DNA from 3 places in the Planctobacterium sp. AWH2_060 genome. Region 1 is predicted to be linked to each of the others. Evidence: predicted binding sites of a transcription regulator. Region 1 holds the regulator's gene; each other region holds the start of a gene.
The links. Region 1 encodes LexA, which represses DNA repair genes until DNA is damaged. Its sites were predicted from a motif close to TACTGTATNNNNATACAGTA; they were not measured.
Positions count from the first base shown of each region.

Region 2: the regulator LexA is predicted to act here: its motif matches at 2,227-2,246, upstream of recG (ATP-dependent DNA helicase RecG).
Region 3: the regulator LexA is predicted to act here: its motif matches at 3,449-3,468, upstream of ACXAD8_RS22980 (DUF2188 domain-containing protein).

Region 1 covers NZ_JBSWTG010000001.1:3,665,537-3,671,213, forward strand. The annotation lists gene plsB (glycerol-3-phosphate 1-O-acyltransferase PlsB) at 1-1,581, opposite strand, end outside; gene lexA (transcriptional repressor LexA) at 1,756-2,379, shown strand; gene coxB (cytochrome c oxidase subunit II) at 2,775-3,896, shown strand; gene ctaD (cytochrome c oxidase subunit I) at 3,908-5,506, shown strand; gene ACXAD8_RS15700 (cytochrome c oxidase assembly protein) at 5,516-5,677, shown strand, end outside.
Region 2 covers NZ_JBSWTG010000001.1:3,196,740-3,202,416, forward strand. The annotation lists gene ACXAD8_RS13625 (DUF4437 domain-containing protein) at 1-466, opposite strand, end outside; gene ACXAD8_RS13630 (peroxiredoxin-like family protein) at 660-1,295, shown strand; gene ACXAD8_RS13635 (substrate-binding periplasmic protein) at 1,319-2,128, opposite strand; gene recG (ATP-dependent DNA helicase RecG) at 2,301-4,376, shown strand; gene ACXAD8_RS13645 (class I SAM-dependent methyltransferase) at 4,478-5,224, shown strand; gene ACXAD8_RS13650 (substrate-binding periplasmic protein) at 5,453-5,677, shown strand, end outside.
Region 3 covers NZ_JBSWTG010000001.1:5,279,702-5,285,378, reverse strand. The annotation lists gene clpB (ATP-dependent chaperone ClpB) at 1-476, opposite strand, end outside; gene pgeF (peptidoglycan editing factor PgeF) at 578-1,285, opposite strand; gene rluD (23S rRNA pseudouridine(1911/1915/1917) synthase RluD) at 1,298-2,218, opposite strand; gene ACXAD8_RS22985 (outer membrane protein assembly factor BamD) at 2,463-3,230, shown strand; gene ACXAD8_RS22980 (DUF2188 domain-containing protein) at 3,542-3,769, shown strand; gene ACXAD8_RS22975 (hypothetical protein) at 3,781-4,386, shown strand; gene ACXAD8_RS22970 (hypothetical protein) at 4,505-5,047, shown strand; gene ACXAD8_RS22965 (ChrR family anti-sigma-E factor) at 5,121-5,677, opposite strand, start outside.

The sequences.
Region 1 (5,677 bases):
GCCGCTTACCGCTGATGCCTGATTAATACGCTCCAGTATATTGTGGCTCAGGGTGTTCACCGTAGGATTAAGCCATGATGGTTTTTTATCGTCCAGGCTGGCTTGCGCTTCTCGCCAATCCGGGGCATTTTTATCCAGGTATTGGCCCAGATGAATAGGCTCGCCAAAGTTTAAAAATCCGTAGCCGTAGTTTTTCAGCTTTCTGATGGCGGAAAATACCCCGAGGAAAGATTCTTTTTCCTTACTTTTGCCGCGCAATTCCTTGAGGTAGCTCTTCACTTCCATTACATGCTCATAGCCGATATAAACCGGGACTATGCTCACCGGGCGTTTAACGCCTTTTACCATTGCCTGAATAGTCATGGCTAACATGCCGGTTTTGGGCGGCAGTAACCGGCCGGTTCTGCTGCGTCCGCCTTCGGCATAAAATTTAACGGAATAACCCTTGTTAAATAATTGCTCCAGGTATTCGCGGAATACCGCAGTATAGAGTTTATTACCAGCGAATGAGCGGCGAATAAAGAAAGCACCGCCGCGTCGGAATAAACCACCGATGGGCCAGAAGTTGAGGTTAATACCCGCGGCAATGTGCGGTGTCACCAGTCCTTCGTGGTAAATTACGTAGGTCAGCAGCAGGTAATCCATATGACTGCGATGACAGGGAACATAGATGATTTCGTGACCATTTTGCGCCAGTTCCCGCACTTTATCGGCATTTTTAACTTCAATACCGTTATATATCTTGTTCCAGACCCGGCCCAATAAGCGATCGCCCAGGCGGATCACGCCTTCCCGGTAATCGGCGGCAATTTCTTCGATGTAACTTTTCGCTTTGATTCGTGCTTTGTGCAACTGTTGCGGAGAGTTCTTAGCTTCCTGTGCCATGGCTTTTTTAACGGATGGCGCAGCCAGAATGCTGTTAAAAAGCTGGTGTCGGTCCATTAACATTGGACCGTTCATACTTTGCTGCCGACGATAAAAGTGGGTGCGGGCCAGTCGGATCAACTTATGAGCGATTTCAGAATCTGAGCCTACGGTGGTGGCCATTTTTTGGCTGGAAACCGCGGAACTGTAATAGACAAAGTTATCTCGCCCTAAAAACAACACAATAAAAAACTTTCGCAACCAGTTTGGCGAGGCCTTGAAGGTGAACAGGTCTGCCCAACCGCGACTTTCTTTACCTGGTGCGCGTCCCCAGAAGATAGACACGGGAACGATTTGTAAATCCAGGTTTTCATCATCTCGGTGCAGTTCAAAAAGGCGGGTAAAACTTTTGTTGATGTCTGTGTGTTTTGATTTTTTTGAGAATAGAGATTCAGGTTCCTGCAAAAACAAACAGTTGCTAATTTTGTCACCAGCAATTTCCAGGTGTTGATCGGGAGCCGGTAAGCCCAGCATTTTGGTAGACAACTCCAGGGCAACGCGGTCAGTGACTGAATTAGTTTTTAACAGATAAATGATAGGACGAGTTTTATCGATACCTAATTCGCCCTCGATATCTGTAGGAATATTACTGGTTTTTACCAGCCAGCGAGTCGGGTATTTTACTAAATTAAAAAATAGATTTTGATACCAGGCCATGGTGCTTAAATTCAGATTCAAATTATTGCGATCATAGCATGACCTTTTCTGTTTGGCTTAGTGATCTGTGTAAGCGAATTTCAGCGGACTTAACTGAAATTGCGGATTTTTTATTGAGATTATCCGGTAACTGTATATACTCCCAGTTAAACTGTACGTAAAAACAGGTTAGATATGCGTCCACTTACGTTACGACAAGAGCAGGTGTTGAACCTGATAAAAGAGACAATCTCCGACACGGGTATGCCGCCCACCCGAGCCGAAATAGCACGTGAGCTTGGCTTTAAATCAGTTAATGCCGCCGAAGAGCACCTAAAGGCGCTGGCCAGAAAAGGGGTGATTGAAATTTTAGCGGGCACCTCTCGTGGTATTCGCCTTACCGGACCTGTTGATGAACCTGAGCCGGAATTAGGTCTGCCATTAATTGGTAAAGTCGCGGCTGGTGAACCCATCCTGGCGCAAGAGCACATAGAAAGTCACTATCAGGTAGCCGCTGGCATGTTTCAACCTGAAGCCCATTATTTGTTGCGGGTGGACGGCGAGAGCATGAAAGACATTGGAATTATGGATGGCGATTTACTGGCGGTTCATCGCACTAATCAGGCCCGTAATGGTCAGGTTGTGGTGGCCAGAGTGGAAGAGGATGTTACCGTTAAGCGTTTTGAAAAGAGCGGCTCTCAGGTATTGTTACATGCCGAGAATCCTGATTTTGCACCAATTAAGGTCGATCTAAAATCTCAACCCTTAAATATTGAAGGTATAGCAGTAGGAATTATCCGAAATAACGCCTGGATGTAGCAAACTTTTCTTGCCAACAAAAATATTTCACTATTTCTCACTCTCTTCTAGCCCATTGATAAATGGGCTTTTTTGTATCTTTAACGGCCTGCTAGTTGGTTGTTCCCGTTAAAAGTTAGCTTTAAAAACAGCTTATTTATTTCCCTTTTTAAGATTTCGGTCTATTTTTGACGCTATAGATGATGAAAAAAACATCATTTAGTGTCTCTCAATTGTTTTTGATCTTCGAAATTTGTTTACATATCATTCAGATTTTAACATAGTAATAACATATATGTTTCAATGCTGTAACTTTTGTGCGGCACCGTTGTTGTAAAAATGACCAACAACAAAACAACGGGTAATGAAGGAGGAACACACAGGTGGGTAAATTGTTTACTGGAATTTGGGGCGTGATGGCGTTTTTAGTGAGTTTCACTAGTTTCGCAGCGTCAGATCCCAAACCTGATCAATATCAGTTAAATCTGCGCACTGGTGTCACAGATATCAGCCAACAGGTATATGACTTACACATGACCATTTTCTGGATTTGTGTGGTCATTGGTGTGATTGTATTTGGTGCCATGTTATGGGCCACGATTTTCCACAGAAAATCCAGAGGGGTTACACCGGCAACATTTCATGAAAGTGTTAAAGTGGAAATCGCCTGGACCGTCGTGCCCTTCATTATTCTAATCGGAATGGCTATTCCCGCCACCAAAACCCTGATTGCTATGGAAGATGTGTCTTCACCTGATGTCACCGTTTTGGTAACCGGTTCTCAGTGGAAGTGGCATTACAAGTACATGGATAACGAGGTTGAGTATTATTCTGTGATGGCTACTCAACCCGAGCAAATCAATAACAAGTTAGAAAAGAATATTAACTATCTGCTGGAAGTGGATCGCCCTCTGGTCATTCCTACCAATCAAAAAGTCCGTTTTCTGATCACCTCGGATGATGTTATCCACTCCTGGTGGGTACCGGATTTTGCCGTTAAAAAAGATGCCAACCCAGGATTTATCAACGAAGCCTGGGCAAGAGTTGAAAAGCCAGGTATCTATCGCGGTCAGTGTGCTGAGTTATGTGGTAAGGATCACGGCTTTATGCCGGTTGTGGTAATTGCCAAAGAGCCAGCAGATTACGCGGCCTGGATTGCTGAGCAAGAAGAGCAGCAGCGCATAGCCAAAGAAGAAGAGCAAAAATTACTGGCTATGAACATGGATATGGACGAACTCATGAGTGTCGGTGAGCGCGTTTACAACACCACGTGTGCCGCTTGCCACATGCCTAATGGTGAAGGTTTACCGGGCGTATTCCCGGGACTGAAGGGCAGTGATATCGCCATTAACGATATGCAAAAACACATTGAGGTCGTGGTTAACGGTGTTTCCGGAACGGCCATGCAAGCTTATGGCAAGCAGCTTTCCATGAAAGAGTTAGCCGCTGTAATAACTTACGAGCGAAACGCCTGGGGTAACGATACAGGTGAATTGGTGCAAGCCAAAGATGTTAACGCTGTATTAAACGGACAATAAGGGGAGTTGAGATGAGTACAGTGACTAATGATATCCATCACGACGAGCACCATGATCATCACGATCATAAACCTACTGGTATTAAGCGCTGGTTATACACTACTAACCACAAAGATATAGGTACTTTGTATCTCTGGTTTGCCTTCATCATGTTTTTGATAGGCGGCGCCATGGCAATGGTTATTCGGGCGGAGCTGTTTCAGCCTGGACTACAAATTGTTGACCCTAACTTTTTTAATCAGATGACCACTGTCCATGGGTTGATCATGGTATTTGGTGCCGTTATGCCAGCGTTTACTGGTCTGGCAAACTGGATGGTACCACTGATGATTGGTGCGCCGGATATGGCGTTACCCAGAATGAACAACTGGAGTTTCTGGATCTTGCCTTTTGCCTTCTTGATCCTGTTAATGTCCTTATTTATGGAAGGTGGCGGTCCCGCGTTTGGTTGGACTTTCTATGCGCCTCTGTCTACCACTTACAGTAACGATACAACGGCTTTGTTTGTATTTTCAGTGCACATCATGGGTGCCAGCTCAATCATGGGTGCGATTAACGTTATCGTAACCATATTGAATATGCGCGCACCAGGTATGACTCTGATGAAAATGCCACTGTTCGTCTGGACCTGGCTGATTACCGCATTCCTGCTGATAGCTGTTATGCCGGTATTAGCTGGCGCGGTGACAATGGTTCTCACCGACAAATTCTTTGGAACCAGCTTCTTTGACGCTGCTGGTGGCGGTGATCCGGTGATGTTCCAGCACATTTTCTGGTTCTTTGGTCACCCTGAGGTGTATATCATGATCTTGCCAGCCTTTGGCATTATCTCTCAGATTGTTCCCACCTTCTCCCGTAAAAAATTGTTTGGTTATTCCTCCATGGTATATGCCACGGCGTCCATTGCCTTGTTGTCATTTATCGTCTGGGCTCACCATATGTTTACCACCGGTATGCCAGTGGGGGCGGAGCTGTTCTTCATGTTTGCCACTATGCTGATATCGGTGCCCACCGGGGTGAAAGTATTTAACTGGGTGGCGACGATGTGGCGCGGTGCAATCAGCTTTGAAATTCCCATGATGTTCTCCCTGGCTTTCATCGTGTTATTTACCATTGGGGGCTTATCAGGCTTGATGCTGGCGATTACACCGGTGGATTTCCAGTACCATGATACTTACTTTGTCGTGGCTCACTTCCATTACGTGCTAGTTACCGGTGCCGTGTTCTCCATCATGGCGGCTACCTATTACTGGTTGCCTAAGTGGACGGGCAAGATGTACGACATCACACTGGCCAAGCTACATTTCTGGTGTTCACTGGTGTCAGTCAATGTGTTGTTTTTCCCTATGCATTTCGTCGGTCTGGCGGGTATGCCCAGACGTATCCCGGATTATGCCTTGCAGTTCGCCGATTTTAACAAGTGGATCAGCTTGGGAGGCTTTGCCTTTGGTCTATCGCAACTGATCTTCCTGGCGCTGTTGATTAAGGCTTGCCGCAAGCAAGGCGAGCCTGTTTCAGCACAGGTTTGGGATGGTGCAGAAGGATTGGAGTGGGAGGTGCCGAGCCCGGCTCCGTATCACACCTTTGAAACACCGCCAGTGGTTAAGTAATTCGAAATCATGAGTAATTCGCGGCAGAAAGAAAATAACAAGGTCGTCATTAAGTTGGTGGTCGTTGTTTTCGGTATGTTTGGCTTTGGTTTTGCCCTGGTGCCTTTATACGACGTATTTTGTGCAATCACAGGTATTAATGGCAAAACCTCTAATGAAGCTGCTGTGTAT
Region 2 (5,677 bases), 470 kb from region 1:
TTACTGGTCGCTCACCATTGTCAAATTGCGTGTCTGCGGGTTTTACCAGATAAGGACCAGCATCGATCTCCAAATAAATCATGTTGTCTTGCCCATTGGCAGCGGTGATATGGTTTTCGCCAGCAGGTTGTGTCCAAAAAGACATAGGTGGCATCCACATAGTCTCAGCTTGCGGATCATCATTATGCATGGCACCAGTTAAAACCACGCCACGGTAGCTGATGTTGTGAATATGAGGCGGTGAAGCGAATCCTTTTTTAAATTTTACCAGCATCCCCGTTGCCGAGTTTTTGGTACGATCGCCCCACAAATTGGCGGCAGCAGGGCTTTGATCGCCTCGCAAGGGGTTCAGATATCCCCAATCAACTTCACCAGCACTAACCACCACTGACCACTTCTCCGCTTGCTCCGCCCAAATGGGCAGACTAACAAGCCAATATAAACCTAAAAATCCCCAGATCCTCATCAAAGTGTTCTCCCTTAATGTTTTGAAAGCAATCAAGGTCAATATTAACTTTTACAAAATTAATGATAATCAAGATTAAATAAGAATCTGTATCAATAATTAATTGATAATGATAAGAACGTTGTGTTTATTGAAAGCAAAGTGGTTTATTCCAGGTCCATGCAAGGTATGTATTATCTATTAAGGTTTCTCGATGAAAAAATTTTCACTTTTTGCGCTATTTTGTTTATTTAATTTTTCCGTGCTGGCTACCGGCACAGATCAGATTGCGGCTTCGGCCGAACAAGTCCGTCCGCTGCTTAATGGCCAGTCTTTGCCGGATGTTACCCTGTATAACCTGAAGGACGAGCCGGTAAAACTACAGGAACTGATCAAACACAAACCTACGGTACTGATTTTTTATCGCGGTGGTTGGTGCCCCTATTGCAACGCCCAACTTGCCGGACTTAAGGATATTGAACGTAAGATCATGGAACAGGGCTATCACATAGTAGCTATATCCCCGGATTCACCAAGCAGATTGAAAGAGCAGGCAGTAGACAGTGATTTTGAGGTAACCTTGTTATCTGATAAGGACTTCTCGGTGAGTAGTGCCTTTGGCATCGGCTTCTTTTTACCGGATGACGTCGCCAATCGCTACCGCGATAAAATGGGAATCGAATTTGTTGCCCTGGATGGCACCAGCAAAGTAGCTCTGCCGGTTCCGGCGGTTTACATTGCTGATCAGCAAGGTCTGGTGCACTTCAATTACGTCAATCCCAACTTCCGGGTGCGCATTTCGCCCGAGTTACTCTATCAGGCCGCCAGAACGCTCGACCTGGCAAAATAATAAAGCAGGCCATTAATGGAGCGCTACTGCACACTGTTGTTGATAATGCGCTCCACCGTTCCGTTTTTTTTCAGGTCAATGATAGAGCGATTTATCGCTTGCAACAGATTGGCATCTACCTGCTTATTAAAAGCAATGCTGACAGGCAACTCCGCCAGTTTAAGCTGAACTTTGATCTGATCATTGTTACCGGGTAGGTGACGCAGTTGATACCTGATGATATCCAGGGAGTAAGCTATCGCATCCACCCGCTGTTTTATCAGCATTTGCAGCAATTCTTTAGAGCTGAGTACATGGGTCAGATGAATTTCACCTGGCCCTTTATCTTTGAGTAACCGCTCGCCAATATCATCTCTCACCACACCAATCACATACTGGCTAATCTGGTCTAAGTGGGTAATTTCCAGTGCACTGCTCTTTAATGAGATCAGTGCAATTTGCTCAGTGAACAAAGGCTCGCTCAGCTTGAATAAATTATCGCGCTCAGGCGTATAGGCCATGGTCAACAATGCCGCTTGATGATTATTACTAATCTCTTTTACGGCCCGCGCCCAGGGAAAAACCAGCACCTGTTTGTCTCGATTAAAAGGCACTTTATAATCTAAAAAGATTTGCTCCAGGATATCTACCGCAATGCCTTTAATCTGGTTATTCTCCAGATAGTGATAGGGAGGATATTGTTCGGTTACCCATAACATCTGGTTGACTGTTTCAGCCAGCTGCGGTGATGGCTCACCATCTGGCAACGCTTGCACCCTGACAACCAAGGTACACAGCGTTAAAGCCGCTGCAAAACTAAAATAAACGGTTAAACGACGAAACAAACTACTCAAAGGATTACCTTGTTATTATTCTCTATGACACCTCCTACTATAGACAATTTCGTGACGAAGTGTGTCATCTGAACAGGATCCGCTGTTTTTTAACAAACAACTGGTTTTTTATTCAGTATTATTAGACACTTAAGCCATTGAATAAGTACTTACGGGAATATACGCTGTTCAGATGCAATCTCTTTCGATAAAACCCGTATCGGAATTAAAAGGCGTCGGCGCCAAAGTGGCCGAGAAACTCGATGGTCTGGGACTGAAAACCGTTCAGGATGTGCTGTTTCACCTACCTCTGCGCTATGAAGACCGTACCCGTATTTATCCAGTAGCCGATCTGAAACCCGGCGTGTCCGCGGCAATCATTGCCGAAGTTAAGCGCGCTAATATCAGTTACGGTCGCAAACGCACCCTGGTGGTCACTGTGGCCGATCAGACCGGCTCTGTCACCCTGCGCTTTTTTTACTTTTCTGCCGCCCAAGCCAAAAACATGACCGAAGGCACACTGCTGCGCTGTTTTGGCGAAGCCCGCCCGGGTAAACACGGGCTGGAAATGGTGCATCCCGAATATCGCATACTCAGTAACGAAGCAGATCAACAGGTAGAAGAAACGCTGACTCCTGTGTATCCCACCACCGAAGGGATAAAACAACTGACCTTGCGCAATCTCACCGAAGAAGCCCTTAAGCTTTTAGATAAAGGCGGACTGGCGGAACTGTTACCGGATGGTCTATATCCCAAACAGCTAAGTATGAAACAGGCCCTCAGAGTAGCACACCGCCCCACGCCGGATATTGCGGTCACTGAGTTACTGGAAGGCAAACATCCGGCCCAGGAAAGGCTGATACTGGAAGAATTACTGGCTCATCACCTCAGCGTGCTAAAAGTAAAACATCAGACCCAGGCTGATCCTGCTATCAGCATCCCCAGGTCACAACAGCTCTTACCCGGCTTTTTACAAAGCCTGCCCTTTAAACCAACAGGTGCCCAACAAAGAGTGGGCAGTGAAATAGAAAAGGACCTGGTACTCAATCGTCCCATGATGCGCCTGGTACAAGGAGATGTGGGCTCAGGTAAAACTCTGGTGGCCGCCATTGCTGCACTACACGCCATTGAGCAGGGCTTACAGGTGGCATTGATGGCCCCCACAGAAATTCTGGCTGAACAGCATTTTATTAATTTTAGCCAGTGGTTTGAGCCGTTGGGTATCTCCTGCTCCTGGCTGGCGGGAAAACTAAAGACCAAAGAGAAAAATCAGGCCTTGCAGCAGATTGCCGATGGCAGTGCTCAATTGATTGTGGGAACCCATGCTCTGTTTCAGGAACAAGTGCAATATCAAAAGCTGGCTCTGGTGATCGTAGATGAACAGCACCGCTTTGGCGTACATCAACGACTGGCACTAAGGGAAAAAGGCGAAGTGTATGGTTACTTCCCCCACCAGCTCATCATGACCGCCACTCCCATTCCTCGGACCCTGGCGATGACGGCCTATGCTGATCTGGAAACCTCGATTATCGACGAGTTACCGCCGGGTCGCACACCGGTTAAAACAGTGGTATTGCCTGACTCTCGACGCGGCGAGATAATTGAACGAATCCGCTCGGTTTGCCATGAACAAAAGCGCCAGGTGTATTGGGTTTGCACCCTGATTGAAGAATCCGAAACCCTACAATGTCAAGCAGCTGAAGACACCAAAGTGATCCTGCAAACTGCCCTGCCAGACCTAAATATTGGCCTGGTCCATGGTCGGCTAAAGCCAGATGAAAAACAGGCGCTGATGCAGGCCTTTAAACAGGGGGAGCTGGATTTACTGGTTGCCACTACGGTTATCGAAGTGGGCGTCGATGTGCCCAACGCCAGTCTGATGATTATCGAAAATGCCGAACGCCTCGGCTTAGCACAACTGCATCAGTTAAGAGGCCGGGTTGGACGCGGCGGCGTTGAAAGTCATTGTGTGCTGATGTATTCCAGTCCCTTATCCAAAACTGCGCAACAGCGCCTTGGCGTATTGCGGGAAAGTAACGATGGCTTTGTCATAGCACAAAAAGACCTGGAGATACGCGGCCCTGGTGAATTGCTAGGTACCCGGCAAACCGGTCTGGCCAATATGAAGATTGCCGATTTGGTGCGGGATGCCTGGCTAATACCGCAAGTGCAAAAAATCGCTAGCCATTTGTGGCAGCATCACACGGCCAATGCCAACGCCATTATTAATCGCTGGCTGCCCTATAAAGAGAAATACGGTAATGCCTAGCTGCAACCTCGTCGGAATAAATTCCGACCTACCAAATACACCTGTGGTTGAATCAGGCAATCCATTCGGAATAAATTTCGACCAGGCTAGAGAGCTTAGCCATGACCACTAGAATTCCATTATTTTCTGAGGCAACCGAGTTACCAGTGTTTCTGCGAGACGCCAGATTTGACCTCGTTAACACGCCGCCCGAAGGCCTGGCGTTGGTTTTCGAAGATAACAAATTGGGTTTAAAAGATTTCGCGCAACCAAAAGTGGGCGCAGTTATGGTGGATTTTACCGCTGACGCTATCGCCTGGCGTGCTAGTCGCAGCAGTATCAAAAATGAAGCCATAGCAAAAGCAATGGGTTTAAAAGGCAACAGCGCAACCCGCATTGTTGATGCAACAGCAGGGCTGGGACGCGATAGTTTCATGCTCATGACATTAGGCGCACAAGTCACCATGCTGGAGCGTTCTCCCGTTGTAGCTGCGTTACTTCAGGATGGCCTACGCAGAGCGCAGGCATCCGGACAATTTTCCACTGATTTTACAGAGCGACTGCGGTTTATGCCGGGACAGGCAAGCGAATTACTACAGAACTGGCAAAGTGAGGCACCCGAGGCCATTTATCTCGATCCCATGTTTCCTCACAAGAAAAAGTCGGCTTTGGTGAAGAAAGAAATGCGGATTTTCCAGCAGTTGCTGGGACATGATGAAGATGCGGACAACTTATTGGCCCCTGCTCTGGAACTTGCCCAAAAAAGAGTCGTAGTTAAGCGGCCAGATTACGCGCCATATTTGGCAGATACTGCGCCCAGTATGCAGATAAAAAGCAAAAAGCATCGCTTTGATGTCTACCTGAAATAATGCCTCCTGCGCAATACCCAGAACTTTAATTTAGTGCCCAATTCTGAGCGCTTTTTGTTCAGCAATTCAGTTGGTTATTCGTATTTCCTGACTATACTAACAGTTAATCACTGCCTAAATTGTGTGCAAAGTATGAGGTTGTCAGTCAATAAGTTACGACAAACTATCAGCTCGCTCGTACTCCTGTTGTTGTTTGGCATTCCTGTTCAGGCACAGGAGTCTCCATTTTTGCAATTACAGCTAGCCACAGAAGATTATGCTCCCATGAACTACTTCGAAAGTGGTCGTTTCAAAGGGATTTCCATCGATTTACTGAAACTCATCTGGCAACGGGAAGGGATAAAAGCGGAACCGGAGATTGTGCTCTACCCGTGGGCAAGAGCCTATTTTGAATTGCAAAATCGCGAAAACTTTGTGTTATTTGCGGTAGCCCGAATTCCCTCAAGAGAATCC
Region 3 (5,677 bases), 1.6 Mb from region 1:
TGTCTGACATCTTCGGCATTGGGATCAGTCACTTTTTGACCGCCACGCAATTTCTCAATGGCAGCTTCAATATTTTGTTCGGTAGCGCCTAATTTACGCAATAGCTCACCCAACTTGCCCGGCTCTTTGGTAGCAGCCAAAACAAATATTTCCGAGGTGATGTAATCATCTTTGCGCTTTTGCGCCACTTTATCGCACAAGTTCAAGGTGACAACAGCTTCCTTGGAAAGCTGGACATCGCCACCAATGCCGGAGACCCGTGGTAATTTATCAAGTGCTTCAGCAAGTACAGAGCGCAAACTGTTAACGTTGACGCCAGCCGCTTCCATTAACAATTTAACGGTGCTGCCTTCCTGATTCATGAGAGCCATCATGATATGAACCGGCTCGATGTATTGATGATCCCGTCCTAACGCGAGGGATTGCGCATCAGATATAGCGACCTGAAATTTACTGGTTAAGCGATCTAATCTCATTCTTACTTCCGAATAATGCTAACTACAGAACTAGATGGGTTTGCTGGGCACAGATTCAAGAATAGATTTAACTAAAAATAATGCAATTGTGTTGAAAGGAGTTATTGCAACCAGATAAGCGTTGCCATTCGTCCGGTCTGTCCGTCTCTGCGATAGCTAAAAAAGCGAGCCTCATCTGAATACGTACATAGCCCACTGGAATAGACCTGGTTAACACCGCAGGCATTGAGTTTCATGGTTGCTATTGCAAATATGTCCGCCAGATATTTACCGCCGGATAAAGGCTTAAATGCATTTTGCTGTGAGGCAAACGCCTCGCGAACTTCGCTTCCAACCTCAAAGGCTTGGGGTCCAATCGCGGGGCCCAACCAGGCTAATATTTCCCCTTCAGGCGTAATGGTTTGAATTAATTTCTCTAATATTCCAGCCGCCAACCCCCGCCAACCACAATGAAGGGCTGCCACAAAGCTACCAGCGGTATCAGTGAGCAATACAGGTAAACAATCAGCTGTCATTACCACGCAAACACATTGCTTAGCACGGGTATAACTGCCGTCCGCGGTATTGTTTTCAATGAACTGATGGTTGAGTTCGATGATATCAGTGCCGTGCACCTGATTGAGCCATAAGGGCTGTTCGGGACAGGGTAAATTATTGCGATTTTGCTGCACCGACTCCGCGGCATCACCTACATGTAAGCCCAGGTTTTGCGATGCAAAAGGCGCCTGGCTTACGCCACCGGTGCGCAATGTAGAAATGGCCTTAACCGAATCCGGTGCAGGCCATTCAGGAATAAGATAATGGGACATGAAATTTATTGACTATGCAAACTCATCAAAGGCTTCGGTGTCTTCCCGCAGAGCCACCAACAAAGCTTTGATGTCGTCTGGTAACGGTGCCTGCCAACTCATCCACTCACCTGTTAACGGATGGAATAATCCCAACTGCACAGCATGTAAGGCCTGACGTCTGAATCCTCTGAGCTGTTCTGTTAACTGCTCTGTCGCGCCTTTTGGCAATTTCAAGCCAATGCCATAAAGCTGATCGCCCACCAGGCTGTGTTTAATGTAGTCCATGTGCACGCGGATCTGGTGAGTACGGCCAGTTTCCAGTTTTAATCTCAGATGGGTATGTTCGCGAAACCGCTCGATAACGCGATAATGGGTAACCGCTTCTTTGCCCATTTCTTTAACGGCCATCGCAACGCGCTTTGTACTGTGACGGCCGATAGGCTTGTCTACAGTGCCGCCGCCTACCATTGCGCCAATGGCAACCGCTTCATATTCACGGCTGATTTCTCTGGCCTGTAACTGGGTTACCAGTTGTGTATGAGCTGCAATGTTTTTCGCCACCACCATTAAGCCAGAGGTGTCTTTATCAAGGCGATGTACGATACCAGCACGGGGAACCACTGAAATATCAGGATAATGGTATAGCAATGCGTTTAGCAATGTACCGGACTGATTCCCTGCTCCGGGGTGCACCACCAAGCCTACGGGTTTGTTAACAATAATGATGTCATCGTCTTCATACACTACGTTAATTGGCAGATCTTCAGGCTGATAACCTACTTCATCTTCTACCTGTGCTTCCAGCTCCAGGATTTCCACCCCTTTCATTTTTAGTCGGGGTGTCGTAACCACCTCACCATCGACTTTAACATTACCTTCCAGTATCCAGTTTTTTAATCGGGAACGCGAAAAGTCATCGAAACACTCGGCCAGGCACTGGTCGAGACGCATACCAGCATGTTGAAGTTCTAATTCAGCACTTAATGAAACAACTTGCAAAAGAATTTCCTAATAAACTCATCAACGCGAAAACCCCTTGAGGTCTTCAGCTCAGGTTCAAAAAATTAGCGTTATGTTACCAGAATTCGGAACTTTTATAGCAGTTAATTGTTCTTATCAGCACTGTAATCGTATAGTATTGCCGGTCGACGCTTAGTGCGACCCGAATTAAATGAACAACAAGATAAAATTTTATATGAATCGAACAAATATTAGACGCGCCCTTATATCTTTGCTATTTACTGCCGTTCTGGCAGCCTGCTCGTCTTCACCGGATGATGAAGATTTAGCTCTGGCCAACAAAGGTGCTGAAGCTTTATATGAAGATGCTAAAGCAGCTATGAAACTGGGCAACTATAGCAACGCAGCGGCCATTTTGAGTGCCCTCGATTCGCGCTACCCGTTTGGACCATTTTCCAGTCAGGTACAGTTGGACTTGATTTTCGCCTATTTTAAGTCTGGTAAAAACGATGAGGCTTTGGCCACTATAGACCGTTTCACACGCCTTAACCCAAATCACTCTGACGTTGATTATGCCTACTACATGCGTGGCTTGGTGAATATGGAGTTTGATAAGAACTTCTTCCAGGAGTTTTTCAATCTGGACCGTGCAGACAGAGATACATCGAAGGCACGCGAAGCCTTTAATGACTTTAACAATCTGATCTTTAAATTCCCGGAAAGCAAATACGCAGCTGATGCGAAAAAGCGCATGGTATTTATTAAAGATCGCCTGGCCCGTTATGAGTTAGCCATAGCCCGTTATTACATCAAACGCGAAGCTTATGTAGCAGCGGCTAACCGAGGTCAGTATGTTGTAGAAAACTTTTCAGACACAGTACATGTGCAAACCGCCCTGGAAATCATGGTGGAGTGTTACGACTCACTGGGACTGGAAGAACTGAAAAACAATGCCCTGGAAACCCTGAGGCTAAACTATCCAAATAGTGACCTGTTGGGATAAGTTTTATTCAGCTAAACAGATTATAAAAAACGCGCTTCGGCGCGTTTTTTTGTGTCTGTTTAAGAGAAATCTAAATATTTGGCAGGAACGTTTATCTTGGCTAACGGTTTGATTGTTTCTCTCACTATTACGCTGACACTGCCAATTTACGTCGTCAAATTCACCTTTTAAACAAGTAAAAAGCTGGTCATTTTTCGTTCACATCGAATTGATCTAGATACTGTTTAAATATACACTATAATTATATTAGTGCTGATATTGCTTCTCAAAGCTCAGTCATATACATCAAAATTTTTCGAGGCTTGTTTGATATGTCTAACACTACACAACATGTTGTGCGATCTACCGATGGTGGTTGGGTGGTGCGAAAAGGTGGTAGTAGCAAAGCTACAAAGCATTTTGATACGCAAAGCGAAGCTATCGCTTGGGGAAGAGAGATAGCCAAAAATCAAAATGCTGAGTTTTTTGTTCACGGAATGGATGGAAAGATTCGTGAAAAAAACTCATACGGTAAAGATCCACATCCACCAAAAGGCTAGTTCAAGAATTCATGGAAGAATTTGAGTCAAATGTTTTTGTAAATTGTCCCTTCGATGAACAATATCGTGAAACACTATTGTCTATCGTTTTCACATTAAAACACATTGGCTTGCGTCCCAGACTCTCATTAGAACGTGTTGACGCAGCTGAAACGAGGATCGAAAAGATAGTCAGTTTAATTCGGCAATCCAAATATGGTATTCATGACTTATCAAGAATGGTCTCCTCAGACAACAATGAAACTTTCAGAATGAATATGCCTTTCGAACTGGGTATAGATTATGGTTGCCAAAAATTGAATGGTGAACCATGGAGCAAAAAACAAATCCTAATACTGGATACTGAGAGATATAGATATCAAAGAGCTATTTCTGACCTATCCGGCTCCGATATAAGAAGCCACCACGATGATCCCATGAAAGCAATTATTGCAGTAAGAAATTGGTTTAATGTGATACTTGGTCAAAGAATCAAAAGTGGTAACAAGATATGGCAAGATTATAATGATTTTCAGGCAAGTCTATACGTTGAGTTGATAGAGAAGGATGGTCACCAATGCATAGAAGAGGTTGAAGTCGTTGAAATAATTCAACATATGAACAGGTGGCTAGCCTAAAATATTTGCTCTCAAACTACCAGCAAGTAATAACCAAAACAACTCTACCGAATATTCTAAACTAACCAGGCAAAATATTTATCTTTACAAATTAACTAGCTTTCAGGAAGAACACACCATGATCGATTTTATTTCGAGTTCGGACGCCAAAGTACTCAAGGACTTAGCCACTTCATTGGGCATAATTTTTGGTGGAATGTGGGCATTTTGGAAATGGTCTTTATCCGAGTATTTCAAGAAAAGAAATGAAATCCCTTCGATAGATGGAGAGCTAGTATGGGAGTTAACATCCCTTTCAAAAAAACAAGATGCTCTAACTGTGACTTGTAATTGGCGAAATGCGGGCAAAGTAGTACTGCCGGTCAATACAAAAGAAACTCGTTTCACCGTGTATGAATTGGAAAACGATGTTGAGGTGGGCGCTATAGATACGAAACATGGATCACATAGAGTTTACGCTGATCATAAGCCTTGGGAAAAATGGCCTGCAGTTGTACTTGAACCATCAACGACCAGTAAGTTGGTTGCCCACTTTGTGCTCGAAAGAAGAAAGACTTACATAATTGTCTGCAGATTGGAGGCTGCCACTAAGCCAAGCAAATACAAACAAGTTTGGACAAGAGAAATAATTTGGAATCACGAGGTTACAACGGAAACCTAATATCGCAACGATTCGAGTCTGGAGAAATTTTACTTTACCCGGGAACCAGCCGCTTTTAATTAAAGCGGCTCGCTTATTTAAAGAATAAATGGCTAAAGGGGTTTAACAAACGGGCTAATCCCGAAGTAAAATGCAATGGCTGGTCCACAAAGCTAAACACCAAACAGCCATCGTCATGATTTGAAACCGGCATATGAGTATTATCGTGGTTCATCAGGATAAAATCGCCGGTATCGTAACATCGATGCCCATCTTCAAATTCACCATTGATAACCAGAGTCAGCTCATTGCCCCTGTGAGTATGCTCGGGCACGCTGCCACCTTTTTCCATATAGATAAAGTGACCTTTGCCGGTTTCGCCAAGGTCTACCGGAGCCTGCCACAACTTGCCGACTAACTTCGACCAGGAATCGGTTTTTGCAGCAACTCTTCTGAGCGCTCTGGGCAACTCAAACTGTCGTCCTTCCAGTTCCAAAAAGGTTTTTTCTGCTGCAGGGGCCGCCTTAATGGGATCCAGATTCATGATGTCATGCATCATGTTACCGAAGCTGATATCCGGTTCATTGGTGAGCGGCTCAGGAAATTGCTGTGCACTCAACTTTTCGTTAATTGACTCTAACTCGTCTTGGC